2 regions of the Sporosarcina sp. CAU 1771 genome follow, and region 1 is predicted to be linked to the other one. Evidence: riboswitches for the same ligand, from Rfam matches in the RefSeq annotation. Region 1 holds a riboswitch; the other holds the start of a gene.
The links. A riboswitch is a leader RNA that binds a small molecule or an ion and turns the genes downstream of it on or off. The one in region 1 is predicted to bind S-adenosylmethionine.
Positions count from the first base shown of each region.

Region 1 (14,422 bases):
GAGCAGCTTTCACTTTACCTACAAGTGTGCTTGCGTCACGACCGATGCCGTCTGCATTGATTTCTGCAGCTTGTACAACACCGTCTGGATCAATAATGAACGTACCGCGTTGTGCAAGACCAGCTTCTTCATCTAACACGTCAAAGTTACGTGAGATTCTTTGAGAAGGGTCGCCAACCATGATGTATCTGATTGAGCTGATTGCATCTGAATGGTCGTGCCATGCTTTATGTGTAAAGTGCGTGTCCGTTGAAACAGAGTACACTTCAACATCAAGCTCTTTTAACGTTTCATATTGGTTCTGAAGGTCTTCTAGTTCTGTAGGGCAAACGAAAGTAAAGTCTGCTGGGTAGAAACATACAACGCTCCACTTCCCTTTTAAGTTCTCATCAGTAACCTCAATGAATTGTCCGTTCCCTGCATTGTAGGCTGAAGCTTTAAATGATTCGATTGTTTTACCGATTTGTGACATGAATAAATTCCTCCTAGATAATATTTATAGTTAGTTTAGGTAGTAATAACAAATCCTAAACGGCAGTATGAACTTTTGTTTAATTACTGCTCCTTAACTATAATGATTCTAATCCTATAACTATTATCATATAACTAAAATTGTTTGTCAACGAATACACTCATATGAACAAAAATACCGTATTTACTGGAGCAGAAGCTATTATTCCCTCAAATTATCTTCATAGAATTTGAAAATAAACAATCTCATATTCTCAATTAAAATTAGATATTCTCTATTAGTCAATATATTGTGAACCTTTAGAAATCTTTGTTCGTTAAAAGGATAAATCAATTTTTAATACCTCTATATGTTTTACAAAGTAAGTCCGCCATGTAAAATGAAAGGAAAGGGGAGATGCCGAATGAAGATACTCGTTGTCGATGACGATCCTAATATTTTAGAACTTGTTCGCATTCAATTAAGTGCTGCAGGATACAAGGTACTTACAGCTTCCGATGGATTCGAAGCATTAGAGAAACTAGACGAGGATTTTCCTGATTTGGCTGTCGTAGATGTCATGATGCCAGGTATGGATGGATATACACTTACGAGGAAAATTAGAGCGAGCGCAGAGATTCCGGTTTTACTGTTAACGGCAAAAGGCGAGCTTGAGGATAAAGAGAAGGGATTTCTTGCAGGATCTGATGATTATGTCGTGAAACCTTTTGAACCGAAAGAATTATTATTCCGCATTAACGCTATTTTACGAAGATATGACAAAGCGGTAGATGTGTTTATTCAAGCGGGGCCGCTTAAAATTAACCGACAAAGCTATGAGGTGTCTGTGGGCAAAAAAGTACTGTTGCTTCCATTGAAGGAATTTGAATTGCTCTCTGTTTTGGCTTCAAGGGTCGGCACGGTATTCACTCGAGAGCATTTAATAGAGCGAGTTTGGGGATATGACTATGAAGGGGATGAACAAACGTTAAACGTCCACATTAAAAGGGTGCGGGACAAGTTAGAGAAGCTGACGGAAGAGGTAACAATAATGACTGTGAGAGGTGTAGGCTACAAACTTGAGGTGTCAGTGACATGAGGTCGCTTTATGGAAAATTCATTGCGATTACCATTGCAATCATGACAGTGAGTGCACTCATTGCCTTTCTATCTGTAAATACATATTATCATCAGAAGTTGAAAGGGCAGAACGATGAAAAGAACGTTTCAATCGCAAAAAGCATCGCATTGTTTATTAATTCAGCGGAAGATTTGGATCTAGACGCTTATTTAGCAACGCAAGCGGCCGTTGGTTACAAATTAGTTGTGGTGGATGATCAGTTAGAAGAAAAGTATTATGGGATACCGTTTCGTGTAAATAATCTAACACCCGATGCAGTTACTCAAGTATTTCAAGGGGATACGTATCATGGAATGAGAGATCTTCCGGGTGAAACATTTGTTACAGGTTTTTTCTCAGATGAGGTGGCAAATACCGTTGGTGTACCGTTTACTTATGAAGGAAAAACCTATGCACTCTTTCTTAGACCAGATATAAAAATGCTGTTTACAGAAGTTCATGTTATTCTCGGTGGAATGGTGTTTGTCATGGCCATTATTAGTTTGCTTTCCATGCTTGTTGTTGCCAAAAAGGTCGTTGAGCCAATTACGAAATTGACTGCTGCAACGAAAAAAGTTGGGGAAGAGCGATTTACGGGAATATTAGACATTAATCGAAGAGATGAAATCGGACAACTTGCAAAGAGTTTCCAACAGATGACGGAAAAGTTGGGTGAGAATGATCGCATAAGAAAAGAATTCATAAGTGATGTCTCTCATGATTTTCAATCTCCTTTGCTCAATATAAAAGGTTACTCGGAACTGCTACTAGATAGCGAATTGTCACATGAAGACCGAAAAAGTTATGCGAAAGTGATTCAGTCTGAAACAGAGCGCCTATCTTCCTTAACCAAACAGCTCTTGTTCTTAACGTCACTTGACCAACTTTCTTCTCCGCTTGAAATAAAAACCTTTCAGCTAGACGAACAATTAAAAGAAGTCGTTCGGAAATATAGATGGTTGCTTGAAGAAAAGGAAATGTCATTATCAATGGATTTAGATGATGCTGAGCTGACTGGTGATCCAGCGTTTTTAGAAAAAGTGTGGGAAAACCTTTTGTCCAACGCGTTGAAGTATACGGAAGCCGGCGGGGTCATTGATATCGAGTTAACTGACCGGCCTAATGATGTAGAGATTATATTTCAAGATAACGGAATCGGTATCCACCAAGGTGAAATAAGCCGTATATTCGATCGTTTTTACAGGGCTGACGAATCTAGAACGGGTGAAATAGGAGGAACCGGACTCGGATTATCTATCGTTCAGCAAGTTGTAAAATTGCATAAAGGTACAATAGAAGTTGTTAGTGAGAAAGAGATTGGAACGACTTTCACGGTCAAATTGCCAAAATTGTAATGTACTGTTCACCTTCCGTTCATGTTGGTACATTAAGATAAGGGTATAATATGAAAAACATAGGAGGAATTTTAGATGCAAGAGAAATGGAGTTTACGACTTATTCGTGTAGCAGCACTATTTGGTTTAATAGGAACGGTATTAGGTTCACATATGGCGGGTTCGGGGTCTTACGCACTTCGACCAATTCACGCTCATATTTTGTTAGTTGGTTGGCTATCTGTTTTCGCATGGGGGATTTTTTACAAAACGTATAAAGTTCGTGCAAGTAAGTTGATTTCCGCTCAAGGGTGGACAGCAATCATTGGATCGATTGGACTTACTGCAGGTATGTGGTTGCAGTTTATTCAACCATTTGGTGTGAATGAAACATTTTCACTTATCTTTTATATCGTAGGAGGTACAGTTTTACTCGTCAGTTTTGCGTTGTTTGTCATCGTGACGTTTCTTGTTGAAAAAGACGGGAAACGATAATGCGTAAAGCCAAATTGCAAGAAAAAAAGTATGGATTATTTCTCTAAGCCTTTGGATTGCAGGTGCAATTCTTTTATCTGGACTTGCTCCAGTGGCAAAAGAATTTGTTCAGGCAAATAAAGACGGTGGTTTGCCAGCGGATGCGGAATCCGTTATCGCAGATCGTAAGCTAGAGCAATATTTTCCACAAGACGTGGATTACCTTTACTTTCAGTGCTTTATAAAGAGGATAAATTAACAGATGAAGAGATAATGAGTTTCGCGGAAACATTGGAAGGGTCCGGCCGCTATAGATTCTGATGCAACCGAGCTCTTTAGCCAAGCCGACGTAGTATTATTGTTAACGACGATTGGATTACTGTTTGTATTGCTACTTATTATTTATAGATCCTCTTTACTCACACTTATTCCGTTAGTAGGGGCGGCGATTGCCTATGCGGTAGTTGACCGAGTGATTGGATTATCCGCCTCGTTCGGCCGCTTCTAATTCCTGCGATATTAATTCTGTTAGGAAAATGGAGTTTCTGGCCTAAAAAGATGAAGCAATCGACTTTTCGTAAATGCACATGAATTCTTCCCTCTTTACAGAAAATGGCGCATGCATTACTGGTTTTCCTTCGCCAGGAGTTCTAATTTACGTATTAATTAGTTGGCTAGCTTAATCGGTACACGGGGAGAAAACGTTAAAAAGCATAGTAAATAGGGACGCAATTCACACTTGAATTGATGTCCCTATTTTTTTGGGTATTTCTATGATTATGGCAAATACCGATAGGAAATTGCATTACAATTTGTAAACGAATTTCCAACGGTACATAAGTGATAATGGCCCTATAACAAAATGATAGTGAAAATTTGTTTGTTTCGAATTAATGAAACTTATCTGTTATTAAGAACGTATCAGTATTAGTGCATTGAGTTATTCGACAAACGGTCCAACCGAACATAGATAAATTGTTGCTTTCCGTTCCGGCGCACGCTTTCCGCGGGCGCTGTTCCCGTTGCAGTCGACGCCTAAACTCCAAGCAACGGAGTGTATTAAATATAAAGTGTCAATTCAACAATCTGGTCCAATTAGTTGCAATTACGGAACCATTTACCATCCCACTCCGTCTTAATTAATATGAATTTTCTGTGTGAATGGGGGTATAAATATGTGGTTAATATTAGGAATTATCGCGATAATAGCAACTTGTATAAATCTTTATATGTATGAGACAGGCAAAGATTATCAATTGGCAATGGCAATGGGATTGTCATTTACAGCACTAACACTTGTTGCCCAATACAGTATGGTGTCCAAATGGGTAAAGGTGGATGATTGGGGTGCTTTATTAGATGTAGTGCCTGGTATGGAAAGGGCCTTATGGGTTTTGACGATTATTTCGATTTTATTAAATATAACTCCTATACTTTTAGAGTTGAAAAACAAAAAATAATTATTGTGTTTATTTTTATTTGCAACTAATGGGTGCGAATGTGTCACAAGTATTTTATGCGGACACCTAGTTAATCGGAGTGGAAGCCGGCGACTCTGGGAGGATCAGCAAGACAGGTGAAACAACAGCGGGTTGGTCCACCGCTTGCCCTCCAGAACGCGTCCGGCTGCAACGCAGATTAACGAGCTTAACCCTACTCCAGATTTTGGGTGCGATTGTGTCACAAGTATTTTATGCGGACACCTAGTTAATCGGAGTACAAGACGGCGACTCTGGGAGGATCAAGCGGAACAAGTGAAACAACAGCGGGTTGGTCCACCGCCCGCCCTCCAGAACGTGTTAGGGAAAGATTGACCCTCATCTTTCGGCACTTAGGGTCTGGAACGGAAGTCAACGTTTTAGATGTTCTCCGCTCAGGTGAGATTGTTGAATAGTTAATAACGTAAATGGACCTTATGGGTCTTTTTTTCTTTATTAGTCTTTTATCAACACTATTATTTAACAGATTCTTTCTTTTTCTACTGTAAATATGGCTGCTTATCATACGCTAATTTGGCTGCATTTTTGCATTTCCTTACCACCAGACTATTTTCAATTAACTGACTATAATGGTATGGTAATATTCTAATAGAACTGGTTCAATTCATTTGACCAAAGGGGATGAAATCTGTGCTTATGGAAACAAGGTCAAGTACTGGAGAGAAGAATGGGGTTTCTTATTTAAATGGGAAAATTAAATTCCATGGCGTCGCATTAAATGTTTATAGTTTTGTAGTCGATGGTGTACTAATTGATACTGGGGCGGAGTCATTACGCGAACACTTTGAACAATTCATTGACGAGGCAGATTTTGATCAAGTTATGCTAACTCATTATCATGAAGATCATACAGGCTGCGCGGCTTACATCAAGAAAACAAAGAAAGTCCCGATATATTTAAGTGGAAAAACAATTGAACATTGTGCGCAAGAGGCAGATTATCCTTTGTACCGTCAACTTTTTTGGGGGAAAAGAAGACCATTTCAAGCACAGGAGATGCCAGAAACGTTTATCTCTAGAAATGCACAATGGGATGTTATTGATACCCCTGGTCATTCTTATGATCACAAAGCTTTATTAAATCGGGAAACAGGTCAATTGTTTACGGGGGATTTATTTGTCAACGAACAGACAAAAGTAATCTTAACCGAGGAAAGTATCCCGGCAATTATTCAATCATTAGAAAAAGTACTAACGTATGGCTTTGAAGATGTATTTTGCAACCATAGGGGACTTGTAAAAGAGGGTCGCCTTGCGCTTGAACGAAAGTTAGATAATTTATTAACTATGCAACAGGATGTGCTAAATTTGCAAAAGGAAGGGGATTCAATCGAATCAATATGCAATAAGCTATTTCCAGATAAATACCCTATTATGGAAATGTCAGAAGGAGAATGGGATACACGACACATTGTTACTTCGATATTGAATGGAAAGTAATTGGTGCCATTTGATTAATTGATTCGTTTCAAAAAATAGAAGGAATTCTCGACTCGGTGAGAAGTAGAGTTTCAGTTCGAAAAAATTAATAGAGCAAGGGTTTGACGAAAAGGCTAGTTCTATCCCAGCCTCTTTAAATGCTTGTACAAAGGGTTTCTTCTTCAAATTAGTATGCCCTTAAATAGACTGAATAATTTTACTTCTAGAAGCGGGTTGACTTATTGCTAAACTCTGACTATAGTAAATATTAATTCTTGCGACAATTAAATAGTAAAGCATCACTTTCTTATCAAGAGAGATCGAGGGATAGGCCCTATGACGTCTCGGCAACAGGTTTTTTTAAAACACTGTGCCAATTCCTACAAATGCTTCGGCATTTGGAAGATGAGAACGAGATGGTTTCTTACTTTATAGAAGCCCTCTTTTTTTCTTATCTTTGTATTGATAAGTAAAAAAAGAGGGCTTTTTCGTTCTTTTAAGAAAAGTTGATGGCTGAATCATTGTTCGCGCAGAATGAGTGTTTCATGAGGAGGTCACTTGAAATGATTGAATTTAAAAATGTCACAAAGACATTCAGCCTTGGAAAGCGTGAGGTACACGCAGTAAAGGATGTTTCATTATCAATAAAGGAAGGTGAAATTTACGGAATCATTGGATTTAGTGGGGCAGGTAAAAGTACGTTACTCCGTCTAGTAAACATGTTAGAAAGACCGACAGCTGGAACGGTACACATTAAAGACATTGACGTGAGTACGCTGTCTGCAAAGGACTTGCGGAAGCAGCGACAAAATATTGGTATGATCTTTCAAAACTTTAACTTGTTTAATTCTAGAACCGTTTCTGGAAACATTGCTTATCCTTTAAAGTTAGCCGGTTTACCCAAAAAAGAAATCCAAGAGCGTGTAACAGAACTACTGGCATTCGTCGGGTTGTCAGATAAAGCTAAAGATTATCCCGATCAATTATCCGGTGGACAAAAACAACGAGTAGGGATTGCTCGAGCACTTGCTACTTCTCCAGAAGTTCTAATCTGTGATGAGGCAACTTCGGCTCTCGATCCAGATACAACAGCTGATATTTTAAGGTTACTAAAGAAAGTAAATAAAGATTTGGGAATAACGATACTTTTAATTACCCATGAAATGCATGTGATTCAATCGATTTGCGATAACGTTGCAGTTATGGAAGAAGGAGAAGTGATTGAATCGGGTGCAGTGTTCGAAACCTTTACAAATCCACAGCATTCTACTACACAACGGTTTATCCAATCGATTCAGCAAGACTTACCATCTGAAAAACTGTTAAACGAGTGGCGATCGAAAGGCGGAACAAGACTTTACCGAATTATTTTTAAAGGAGAAATAGCGAGTGACCCGGTACTTTCTCAAGTGACTCGGAAACACGGCGTAGATTTTAATATCGTATATGGTTCGGTTCGTGAGTTGCAAGAACGTTTCTTCGGGAACCTGCTTGTTTCATTTGAAGGTGATCCGGAGGCGATAAAGAACGTATTAACAGAACTTGAAACAATTGTTGATATAAAGGAGGCCATTAAAGATGAAGGTTGATTGGTCCACATTTTGGCCTCGGATTGTAGAAGCCACAGGCGAAACAATTACGATGGTAATCGCTACACTTATTTTTGGTTCAATCATTGGAATCGCAATAGGTCTATTACTATACGTAACGAGAGAAAATCACATTTTAGAAAACAAGCGTGTTTCTCAGATTTTAAATTTATTTATAAACATCATTCGCCCAATACCATTCATAATTTTCCTAGTTGCTGTATCCCAACTAACGAGATTGGTTGTAGGTACAACAATTGGTACGGCGGCAGCAATTTTTCCGATGACGATTGTAGCAAGCTTTGTTATTGCTCGAGTCGTAGAGAACAACTTGGTGAGCATCGATCCTGGTGTTATAGAAGCCGCGCAGGCAATGGGTGCAAGTCCGTTACGCATCATATTCACTGTTTTAATACCCGAAGCTTTAGGGCCATTAATTTTAGGATTGACGTTTGTATCGGTAAGTTTGATCGACTTCTCGGCAGTTGCAGGAACAGTTGGTGGGGGCGGCCTTGGACATATTGCAATGACGTATGGTTATCAACGATTCGATGGAAGCGTCATGCTCGTCACAGTTGTCATCCTGATTGTTATGGTGCAAATTGCACAGTGGATTGGCAATACACTATCTAAAAAGGTTATGCGTCGTTAATTTAATAAACAAACAAAAAAATGACTGATAAGGGAGAAATGAAAATGAGAAAATTATTGATATTGTGTTTAACGATTGTAACGGCGGCTTTATTAACTGCTTGTGGAGGAAAAGCTAGTGGAGACACCGAGGTAATTAAAGTGAAAATAGGTGTCAATGGATCTGACGGTGCACAGTGGCCAATTCTGAAAGAAAAAGCAGCTAAAGAAGGCATTGAAATCGAGCTTATCGAATTTGCAGATTACACATTACCTAACAATGCGCTTGCACAAGGGGATGTTGACTTAAACGCTTTCCAACACTTTTCATTCTTATCTCAGTACGTAAAAGAGAGTGGCAACGAGCTTGTTCCACTTGGTTCGACTGTATTTGCTCCACTCGGCGTTTATTCTGAAAAAATTACCGACATTAATGAAATAAAAGAAGGCGATAAAATTGCGATTCCAGATGACCCTTCCAACCAAGCGCGTGCGTTACGTTTACTTGAAAGTGCTGAACTAATTACGCTATCTGACGACTTTGGATTATTCGGAGACCCAAGTAAAATTACGGCAAACCCATTAAACCTAGATATCATTCCGATGGTAGCACAACAAACACCACGCGTACTTCCTGATGTGACGGCAGCAATTATTAACAACGGAATTGCAGGGCAAGCAGGATTCTCACCTGGTGAAGATCCAATCTTTAGAGAAACCGGAGACGATGAAACCATTCACCCATATGTGAATTTAATTGCGGCAAGTGCGAAGGAAAAAGACAATGAAACATTCAAACGAATCGTTGAATTGTATCAAGAAGAAGATATTTCAAAAGCAATTGACGAAGATACAAAAGGTGGATCTTACTTAGTTAAGCTAACGCAAGAAGAAATCGATACTGTGTTTGAAAATCTAAAAAAATAATCCACTAGGGGGAAGTTAGAATGAGCATAGTTAAAGAGGCAACAAAAACAATCATCCAATCCATCGAAGAGAATCGTGAGTTGTACATTCAAACAAGTCAGGAGATTCATGCAAACCCTGAGATTGGTAATGAAGAAGTATATGCATGTGCGAAGCATGTCGCAATTCTAGAAAATGCTGGATTTGAAGTGACAACGGCAGTTGCTGGACACGAAACTTCATTTTACGCAGTGAAAGACAGTGGAAAAGAAGGTCCGACAATTGCCTATCTTGCTGAGTACGATGCCCTTCCTGGACTCGGTCATGCCTGTGGACATAACATTATCGGAACGACAAGTGTTGCAGCAGGAATTGCTCTCGCTGAAACTCTTTCAGAAACAGGCGGTCGTGTCGTTGTACTTGGAACACCTGCTGAAGAAGGCGGCCCGAATGGAAGTGCGAAGGGAAGTTTCGTTAGACACGGTTACTTAAAAGACGTCGATGCCGCAATTATGATTCACCCGGCTGGGAAAACTGCGCTAACAGGGGACACATTAGCTGTAGATCCACTCGACTTTAAATTCTACGGTAAGCCAGCTCATGCATCCGGCTCACCACATCACGGCATTAATGCTTTGGATGCAGTTATTCAATTATTCAATGGGATAAGTGCATTACGTCAGCAATTAGAGTCTGATGTACGTGTTCACGGCATTATAACGCATGGCGGCGATGCACCAAACATCATCCCTGAATATGCATCTGCTCGATTTTTCATCCGAGCAGAGTCGTGGAAGAAAACGATTGAAGTCTCCGACAAGATCCGAAAGATTGCGGAAGGGGCAGCACTCGCAACGGGCGCAACAGTTAAAATTGAGCGTTTCCAAAATGAAGTGAAAGACTTTGTTCTCAACTCTGTTTTAGATAGCGTCTTAGAAGAAGAACTTACGGCTCTTGGTGAAGTTGTTCATAAAGAGAAAAGAAAAGGCAAAGGTTCGACAGATGCAGGAAACATAAGTTATGAAGTACCAACCGCACATCCTATGATTAAAATTGGCCCAGACGATCTTATCGGACACACCGATGAATTTAGAGAAGCTTCGAAATCAGAACTAGGAAATGAAGCTCTGATTACTGGAGCAAAAGCACTTGCGTCAACAGGATATCGTTTGTTAACAGATTCTGAATTGCTCCATCGTGTGAAAAAAGAGTTTGAAAGTTCGTTAGCTGCGAAGAGTAAATAACAATAGAAATAAAAGTAGTATAGATCAGAAAATGATCTATACTACTTTTATTTTGGTATCATAAGATAGGAACTAACGTGATAAAGGGGATTAAGTACATGGCTTATTGTAGGAAGTGTGGCAATGAACTGCAAGAACAGGACTTATTTTGTGAAAAGTGTGGAGCGCCCCAAAGTGATATGAAAAGGAAAACGCAATCGAGCTGGAAAAAGCCTGTAGGAATTATGTGGATAATATTACTCGTGCTTATGGTGATTGCTACGAGTGTATATTTTTTAAACAAAAGGTCTGCAGCACCACTAGTAGAAGTGAATCCAGATACGGAGATTGACAGTGAAGAAGACGAACGTACAGATGGTTTAGAAACCGTTGAAGATGAAAAAGAAACAAAGCCAATCGCTGAGTTGAAAGCCAATGCCCTTTATTCGACAAATGTGGTGGATGGAACGAATCATGCGGTTGCTTACCTTTTTCCGATAGATGGAGTAGAAACAACTTTGTCTTCCAACTTTTTTGAAGGTAAAGAAGGCGATAGATTGTATGCCGGTAAAGTGGCTATTTACTTAGTAGAAGAAAACGGAGATACCGGTGTTTTACAAGGTCAGTTTGAGGTAGAAGACGCCTTGAATCTGGAACGAGAACCTTTTCAACTTTATTCATTCAATGAACAGTCACTTGTAGGTGCATTTAGTTCGCAAACGGAACATAATAACGTACTTGCCCTATGGCATTATTCAAACGGTGAAATGAAAGAAGTGCTGTTTGATAAAAATAAAACGGTGGCGATTTCGACAAAGACGTTGAAATTTATTGATGAAGACTATATGCAAGCATATCTCTATGTGAAGAGTGAAGAAACAGGTTGGCATTTTACAACGTGGAAATGGGATTCTTCAACCTCTATGTTTACGGAATATGATAGTACCAGACATACAGATGCGGAAGAATACGGCTGGACATTGGGTGAAATGGTTGCGAACAATTGGGAAGAGATGGATTACGATTATGTTTCGTTTCCACATCTAACTTTGCCTGACGACTTGAAAGCATTAATTGAAAAAGGCATGCTTTTGGATAATAATGTGTATATAGGTAAGCCGATTGATGAGATGCTAAACGAGTACCCAGATCATACCGGAGACGATTATTTCAATGGTGGTTATTATTATATGTATCCAAATGGAATGACGATTTTCTTCGATGAGGCCATAGGGGAAATTAATAGCATTAGTCTAAACGGACAAAACTTTTTAAATGATCTTACATCTGTTCAGAAAATGCTTGGTACACCAACAGAAGAGGGCTACGACGAGATGGAAGATATAGACTATCAACTTTATAAGATAGGGCCTTACGATGTTTATGTATACGTAACGCATACTGGTGAATTCTCTCATATATGGTTAAGGGGAGACTAAGCACTTTTTGTTGAATAAAAAACCCCGTTCTACACTTAAGTAGAAGGGGGTTTTACGCATTTGCATTCGCAAAGTCTAAGGAAAGTTTTTGTCCTTCAAGCTTTAGTTTTGCGTCAAACTTACTGCCATTCGCTGCAGTAAAGCCTTTGATAATGTTTGTATGGCCTTGTGTACACAGCAGTTTCACTTGGCTTGATGTAAGTTTCTTTTTAAGAAAGATACCTGGAAAAGTTTGCTTGCACCCTTCTTTGTAGGCGGAACACCCATAAAATCCTTTGCGGGCAACAATCTTTCCTTTGCCGCAAGTGGGACAAGGGGCAACTTCTTCAATTTTATACTTCGTTTTTGAAGTAGAAGGAATGTGCTTCACTTGAAATGTAGCGGTTTCAATTTGACGGGGAACGCTTTGAATTAACGAGTCAATAAACTTTGCGATATTGGTTAGGAAATGCTCACTTGCGCCTTCGCCATTTCCTATTTTTCGTAAATAGGTTTCCCATTTGGCAGTCATGGAAGGACTAGCAAGGAGACTACCTTCAATGGCTTCGCATAAAATACGCCCTTTATCCGTAAGAACGACAATGTTTTTTGTCACTTGGATGTACCCATGCTTTTTAACGGTTTCGATAATATTGCTTCGAGTTGCTTCGGTTCCAAGTCCCTCGATTTCCTTTAAGATTTCTGTTTCCTCAAGATCCTCAACAAATTTCCCACACGTTTTCATTAATGTAATGAGCTGACCTTCTGTGAACGGTTTTGGAGGCGTTGTTTTGCCTTCGTGAATACTTATTTTACTTGCGACCGCTTCATTTTGCCGAAGTGTGGGCACACGCTCCTCTTGTTCTTTTGAATTGCTTGGAAAGAGTTCCTTCCACCCGATGCTTTTCTCTGTTTTTCCGGTTGTGAAAAAAGGAAGCTGATTGACCTCTGTCGTTACTTTCGTTTCAGTGTACAAATAATCAGTGTGAAACATCGAAAGCGTCGTTCGAACAACTTCTTCGTACAATTTACGCTGATCAGGCGCTAATTTTGAAAGGGCAGCCTCTGTTGGAATCTTTTTCGTAGGAATAATCGCGTAATGTTCCTGAACTTTTGCGTTGTCTACATACCTTTTTTTAGGTTGTCGAGAGGGTACAGCGAATGGCTGTTTGATTAATTGCTGGTAGCCTTCTAATTGATCGGCCAGATAGGCAAATTCGCTTGTAGTAATATGACGTGAATCAGTTCTTGGATAGGACACGAGCTTTTTTTCATACAGAGCTTGCATGGTCTTTAACACATTTGCGGGACTCATTTTCCATCTACGGTTTGCCGTCGCTTGTAAGGAGGATAACGAGTGCAGTTGAGGCGGAGGAATTCGCTTATCCTTTTGTTGAACGGACGTCACTATACCAGGTGAGTTAGGTTGAATCGCGTGTTTCTTAAGTAAAGCAACCAGTTCTTCCCGTGTTTTCATCCGTGCTTTCGCCTTTCCCTTATAACCCCCATTTTCAGCCGTGAAAAATGCATCGGCTTCAAAGAAAGGTTCGGAAACAAACGCTTCGATCTCTTTTTGGCGTTCATAAATAAGGTAAACGGTAGGTGACTGAACCCTTCCAATTGGAAAGACTTGCTCGTAGCCTTTTGCTTTAAGTAACAGCGTGTACAGGCGGGAACCGTTCATACCGACAAGCCAATCACTAATTTGGCGGGACTTGGCTTCTTCATAGAGCAGCAGATCTTTTTCGTTGTCCTGTAAGTTCATAAATCCATTTCGTATTTCATCGATTTCTAAGGAATTAATCCAAAGTCGTTTAATTGTTTTGTTTCGTGCTCCAGTTTGATTGAAAATACTATAAAAAATATTGGATCCTTCTCGGTCGATATCGCATGCATTAATGACGACATCTGCTTCAAGAATTAACTTCTTTACGACTTGAAACTGAGGATACTTTCCTTTCGCAACTTGAAACTCATAGCGTTCCGGAAGAATTGGTAAACTCCCGAGTGACCATCGATTCCACCGTGCATCGTACGCTTTTGGTTCTTTTAATTCAACGAGATGTCCAATGCCCCAAGTGATTGTTGCCCCTTGAGGAAATAGTTTACTATTCGCCAATTCAATATGGGTTTTGTGGCGACTTTTGACAGTAAACGCTTCGGCGTATGCTTTTGCTTGGGATGGTTTTTCTGCAAAAATGACTGTTTTCATAACAACACCTCTTTGGCTTCATTGATAGAAGCGCTAGTTCTGTTAGTATCTCATAAAATGAAGGAGTTTACGAAAATATTCTTGAAAGTAATTATGAAAGCAATACTTTTTTGCAGGATATGAACTTATGGAGCAGATAAGATACTA
Region 1 covers NZ_JBTLRN010000035.1:4,302-18,723, forward strand. Annotated here, with positions in the region: gene ahpC (alkyl hydroperoxide reductase subunit C) at 1-472, opposite strand, end outside; gene ACXYMX_RS15855 (response regulator transcription factor) at 876-1,550, shown strand; gene ACXYMX_RS15860 (sensor histidine kinase) at 1,547-2,926, shown strand; gene ACXYMX_RS15865 (hypothetical protein) at 3,002-3,400, shown strand; gene ACXYMX_RS15870 (MMPL family transporter) at 3,690-3,887, shown strand; gene ACXYMX_RS15875 (hypothetical protein) at 4,555-4,839, shown strand; gene ACXYMX_RS15880 (MBL fold metallo-hydrolase) at 5,515-6,318, shown strand; SAM riboswitch class I at 6,602-6,709, shown strand; gene ACXYMX_RS15885 (methionine ABC transporter ATP-binding protein) at 6,861-7,886, shown strand; gene ACXYMX_RS15890 (methionine ABC transporter permease) at 7,876-8,538, shown strand; gene ACXYMX_RS15895 (MetQ/NlpA family ABC transporter substrate-binding protein) at 8,583-9,443, shown strand; gene ACXYMX_RS15900 (M20 family metallopeptidase) at 9,464-10,666, shown strand; partial or broken gene ACXYMX_RS15905 (zinc-ribbon domain-containing protein) at 10,765-10,830, shown strand; gene ACXYMX_RS15910 (hypothetical protein) at 10,846-12,084, shown strand; gene ACXYMX_RS15915 (type IA DNA topoisomerase) at 12,137-14,275, opposite strand; gene ACXYMX_RS15920 (MarR family winged helix-turn-helix transcriptional regulator) at 14,420-14,422, opposite strand, start outside.

Region 2 (6,125 bases), on a different contig from region 1:
TAAATGAGCGAACATGTTGTAAATCTTCCCTTTTTATATACACATGACAGTCATATTTTTCAGATAGGCGCTCGTTCCTTTGTAAAGGTGTATGCACGACGATATCTTTTAAAAGTTGATAAGCGATTAGGATATCTTCAATATGTAACGTTTTCGGTTCGTTGTTTTTTAATTTCATTACTTATCCACTTCTTTCGAATTAATTAAATATCCTGTGATTATAACATGAATGGAGTGAAGTATGTGAATATTATACACAATTTTTCAATAAAATAAAGTTTCATTCTTATAGATGTGAGCATATAGATAATGGGGATGGTATATATTGTGGCCCAATTAATTAGCTGGAAGGGGATAGCATGGAGAGTTCTTCAATAAATGAAAACAGTAAGAATGAACAATTAGAGAAATTCAGAGTGAACAATGATGGAACGAGACTAACTACAAATCAAGGACTACGTGTTTCGAATGACGAGCAATCCTTAACTGCAGGTCTTCGTGGACCAACACTTATAGAGGATTTTTATTTCCGAGAGAAAATTACACATTTCGATCATGAACGCATTCCGGAGCGGGTTGTACATGCAAGGGGATACGCAGCCCATGGGGAATTTGAGTTGTATGAATCAATGAGTGAATATACGACAGCAAAATTCTTACAAAAGCCAGGTACTAAGATTCCGCTTTTCACAAGATTTTCAAACGTTGTTGGAAGTAGGGGTTCGGCTGACACTGTGCGAGATGTTCGAGGATTTGCGGTAAAGTTTTATACAGAGGAAGGGAATTATGATTTAGTCGGAAATAATATACCTGTTTTCTTCATCCAGGACGCTTTAAAATTTCCTGATTTAGTCCATGCAATTCAACCTGAACCAAATAATGAAATTCCACAAGCATCATCTGCTCATGATACATTCTGGGATTTTATCGCCAACAATCAAGAATCAGCGCATATGATCATGTGGCTTATGTCGGACCGCTCAATTCCGAGAAGTTGGCGGATGATGGATGGTTTTGGTGTACACACGTTTCGCTTTGTGAATAAAGAGGGCAAAGCAAGATTTGTTAAGTTTCATTGGAAGCCTACACTGGGGGTGCATTCGTTAGTTTGGGATGAAGCACAGAAAGTTTCAGGGAAAGATCCGGACTTCCAGCGACGGGATTTATGGAATTCAATAGAAAATGGAAACTTTCCTGTATGGGAATTAGGCGTTCAAATGATTGAAGAAGCAGATGAGTTTATGTTCGATTTTGATGTGCTTGACGCAACAAAACTTTGGCCCGAAGAGATTGTCCCTGTAAAAATAATTGGTAAAATGACATTAAATCGAAATGTTGATAATGTTTTTGCGGAAACAGAGCAAGTGGCTTTCCATCCAGGAAATATTGTTCCGGGAATTGATTTCACAAATGACCCATTGCTTCAAGGAAGATTGTTTTCCTATTTAGATACACAACTTATAAGGCTAGGTGGCCCCAATTTTACTGAAATTCCAATTAATCGGGCAGTGTGTCCGATTCATAACAATCAACGCAATGGATACGGAAGACAAAGGATTGATGTAGGTCAAGTAAGCTATCATAAAAATTCATTAGCAAATAATACTCCTGCTACATCAAGTGCGAAAGAAGGTGGCTTTGTCCACTACCAGGAAAAAGTAGAGGGGCGTGTAATTCAGCAGCGAAGTGAGTCGTTCAAAGACTTTTTTTCGCAAGCCCGCCTATTCTGGAATAGTATGTCACCTCCTGAAAAAGAGCATATTGTCTCAGCATTCACTTTTGAGGTTGGTAAAGTAACTAGTCAATCGGTTAAACAACAAGTTGTGGATATGTTAGCACGGATAGACCAACGCATGGCAATTACTGTCGCAAAGGAAGTTGGTGTACAACGACCGACAGAGCCACAGTCGTTAGTAACTGCCTCCTCGCCAGCACTTAGTCAATCTGATACGATTAGCCTTCCGAACACATTAACGGTAGCTGTGTTGATTGGTAATGGGTTTAACGGCGCCGAAGTGTTGGATGCTGTTCAAACATTTTTAAACGCAGGAGTTGTTGTCAAAATAGTGGGCGAAAGACTAGGAACCATTAGAAGTACTGATAATTATCAAGTTGTGGTAAACGAAACGTTTCTTACAACAGATCCAGTCCTATTCGATTCACTTTATGTTGTAGGTGGAAAATCTAGTAATCCAATGAAGTTTTCGAGAGATATTACTTATTATATTAATGAAGCATTTAAGCATTATAAACCGATTGGATTTGCAACGAGTGGTATGCAATATCTTGAAAAGTCCCAGGCAGAAGAAGGGCCGGGCATCATTCTAACTAAAAATGACGCCAATTTCGGTACGCAGATGGTGAACGCCATTGCTCAGCAACGATTTTGGAATCGAGATATTTATTGACACGCCTAGAAAGGTAAAGACTCTATCTAATTGACATTATATTTAAGAGTAGTATAATTAATTCAAAATTGAATAGCTCTTATCAAGAGAAGCTAAGGGATATGGCCCATTGAAGCTTCAGCAACCTCTGAGTTTATCAGGAAGGTGCTACCTCCACCAAGATTCTTTATCTTGAGAGATAAGAAATGAGAACTTACACTCAATCCTCTTTTCTTTCATCATTAGAAAAGAGGATTTTTAATATTATTATTATTCATCATTTTTCCAGTAAAGAAAGGAAGAGATACAATGCCGATTAATATCCCAAAACAATTACCAGCTAGCGAACTGTTAAAAGCAGAGAAAATATTTGTGATGGATCAAGAGCGTGCAACTGCTCAAGATATCCGTCCGCTGAATATTATTATTTTAAATCTAATGCCTGAAAAGGAAAGAACGGAATTACAGCTTCTAAGGTTGCTTGGAAACACTCCGTTACAAGTAAATGTCACTTTTTTAAATATGGCAACCCATGAATCAAAAAATGTAAGTAAATCCCATTTGGATAACTTTTATAACACATTTGATGAAATTAAACATCAGCGTTTTGACGGAATGATAATTACGGGTGCACCGATTGAACATTTACAATTTGAAGACGTGAATTATTGGGGAGAACTACAAGGTATAATGGATTGGACCACGACCAATGTCACTTCTATATTACATATTTGTTGGGGTGCACAAGCTGCGTTGTATCATCATTATGGAATTGGGAAGCATGATTTACCTAAGAAATGCTTTGGTGTTTTCAACCATAGAGTTTTCGACCCGACCGTTGAACTTGTTCGGGGATTTAATGATGAATTTAATGCACCGCATTCTCGCTATACATCTGTTTCGATTAAAGAAATAGAGAATGATCCACGTTTAACACTGCTTGCCGTCTCTGAAGATGCTGGAGCATTTATTATTTTGTCAAATGACGCGAAGCATATAATGATTACGGGACATTTTGAATACGATGCAGGAACACTCGGTGAAGAATATTCACGTGATATGAATAAAGGTGTCGAAGTAGACTTGCCTGAAAATTACTTTCCGAATGACGATTCGACTAAAGAGCCTATGAATACATGGCGATCACATACGCATCTGCTATTTTCTAACTGGCTAAATTATTATGTTTATCAAGAAACTCCATATGAATGGAGCTAATATAATCTTTGTATAGAAGTTTTTGATACCGGCAAAGTAAACTCTGTATTCGAATCATAATTTTTGACTATACAAAGAAATACGGATGCAATTGAGAGGGAAGTTTAGATGCAACAAGAATTTAAAGGAAATATCCCTAAACGAATGACTGGAATTATATTGGTATTAATTGCAGCTGTAATGTGGGGAGTTTCTGGTACGGTGGCTCAGTTTCTTTTTGAGAAAAAGGAATTTAGCTCTGAATGGTTAGTTGTCAGTCGGTTACTTATAGCTGGAGTAGTCATGTTAGTGATTACGCGGGCTAGAGGAGAGAAAAGGATTTGGGATGTGTGGAAGCATAAGCACGATGCTTTCAGTATGGTTTTATTTAGTATATTTGGCATGTTAACGGTGCAATATACTTTTTTTGCAGCGATTCAACATTCAAATGCAGCAACTGCTACAATTCTTCAATACTTAGCGCCTGTTCTGATTGTATGTTATTCAGCAATACGAATTAAGAAGTTGCCTTCTAAAATTGAGGTTTTCGCGGTTGTATTGGCGTTAATTGGTACTTTCTTACTCGTTACAAAAGGCAGCATTTATAGTTTGTCAATATCAAAACTAGCTTTATTTTGGGGGATTGCTTCTGCATTCTCACTCGCCTTTTATACATTGCATCCTTTACAACTTCTTGCAAGATGGGGTTCAGGTATTGTTGTAGGTTGGGGCATGTTGGTGGGGGGGATTGCGTTTAGTTTTGTACATCCACCCTGGAAGTTTGAAGGCCAATGGGACATGCAGTCATTCAGTGCAGTGGTGTTTATTATTATTTTCGGAACGCTCATAGCTTTCTTTTTCTTTTTGGAAAGTTTAAAACATATAAAGGCTGCCGAGGCAAGTTTACTTGCTTGTGTAGAACCGCTTTCTGCAGCATTCTTAGCAGTTGTTTGGCTACAAGTTGCATTTGGAATAATTGAGTGGATTGGAACGGCATGTATATTATCTACAATTTTGATTTTATCACTTAGTAAACAGAAGAAAATACTTTATAAGGAAGAAGTCTAGCAAAATAGAGCTAGACTTTTTTGAATTGGTCTAGGAAGTAGTATTCAATATAGCTATTGTATAGAAGTACTTATTCATATATAATTAATACAATTACGCGGAATTTTAGAATATTCCGTAATTACAAATAACTTATTACATTTAGGGGGGATTTCATTGAAAAGAAGAATACGTTTATTTACAATGTTGATTTTTGTACTTAGCTTAGGATTGTTATTGGCTGCTTGTGGAACTAAGTCGGAAGACACTGGGTCTACCGGTGGTGATACGGGTAAGAAAAAGCTAATTGTTGGAACAGACGCAACTTACGCACCAATGGAGTCAATGGATGAAAAAGGGAATATTGTAGGAATCGATATCGATATTGTTAATGCAATTGCCGAAGAATTAGGCATTGAAGTAGAATACAAAAACTACGGATGGGAACCTTTATTTCCTGCAGTTGACAGTGGTGAAGTAGATTTTGCAGTTTCTTCGATTACAATAACAAAGGATCGTCAGAAGTCCTATGATTTCACCGATCCATACTTTATTGCTAACCAATTAATTCTTGTTCCTGAAGAATCTACAGTTACCAACTTCCAAGATTTAAAAGACTTACGTGTTGCTGTTCAAATCAACACAACAGGTCATATCGTAACGCAGGGACTTTTGGGTGATACTAGTACTAAGATTCTTGCAGCTGAAACAATGCCGTTAGCAATCACCGAAATGATTAACGGGAATGCGGACGCATCTGTGGGAGATAATGCTGTAGTTATTGAATATAAAAATCAAAATCCTGATGTGAAAGTGAAAACAATCGAGGATGATAGTTTTGAAAAAGAGTATTACGGTCTAATGGTTAAGAAAGGGAATACTGAGATTGTGGACCTATTGAATAAAGGTATTCAAGCAGTGAAAGACAGCGGGAAATTAAAAGAAATCACAGGATTCGATGTAGAGTAAATATCTTTCTACCTCAGTGGACTAGATTGGAGTGATTGATTTGGATTTCCTTAATATACGCTGGGACATGTGGGAAATGATTTGGAATTATCGTGCCATGTTTATTCGCGGTATAGGTATAACACTTGCTCTAACAATTATTGGATATATCCTTGGACTATTCCTAGGTTTATTTGTAGGAATGGGAAAATTATCGAAGCGAAAGTGGATTTTTTACCCCGCGAAGTATTATGTTGATTTCTTTCGTGGTACGCCATTGTTGGTACAGATATTGTTAATTCATACGGCAATAATTCCGGGGATCTTTGGACATTCCTTAGGATATTTTACATCCGGAGTAATAGCACTTACACTTAATAGTGCGGCCTATAATGCTGAAATTATACGAGCAGGTATTCAGTCGATTGAAAAGGGGCAATCCGAAGCGGCGAGATCTTTAGGTATGACTGCTGCGACGTCAATGAAGTTAATAGTTTTGCCGCAAGCTTTTCGTCGAATGATACCGCCTTTGGGCAATGAATTGAT
Region 2 covers NZ_JBTLRN010000007.1:99,503-105,627, reverse strand. Annotated here, with positions in the region: gene ilvA (threonine ammonia-lyase IlvA) at 1-178, opposite strand, end outside; gene ACXYMX_RS07765 (catalase) at 360-2,408, shown strand; SAM riboswitch class I at 2,485-2,593, shown strand; gene metA (homoserine O-acetyltransferase MetA) at 2,697-3,605, shown strand; gene ACXYMX_RS07755 (DMT family transporter) at 3,714-4,652, shown strand; gene ACXYMX_RS07750 (basic amino acid ABC transporter substrate-binding protein) at 4,809-5,600, shown strand; gene ACXYMX_RS07745 (amino acid ABC transporter permease) at 5,641-6,125, shown strand, end outside.
Region 2: linked by a shared signal. The riboswitch ahead of metA (homoserine O-acetyltransferase MetA) and the one ahead of ACXYMX_RS15885 (methionine ABC transporter ATP-binding protein) in region 1 are both predicted to bind S-adenosylmethionine.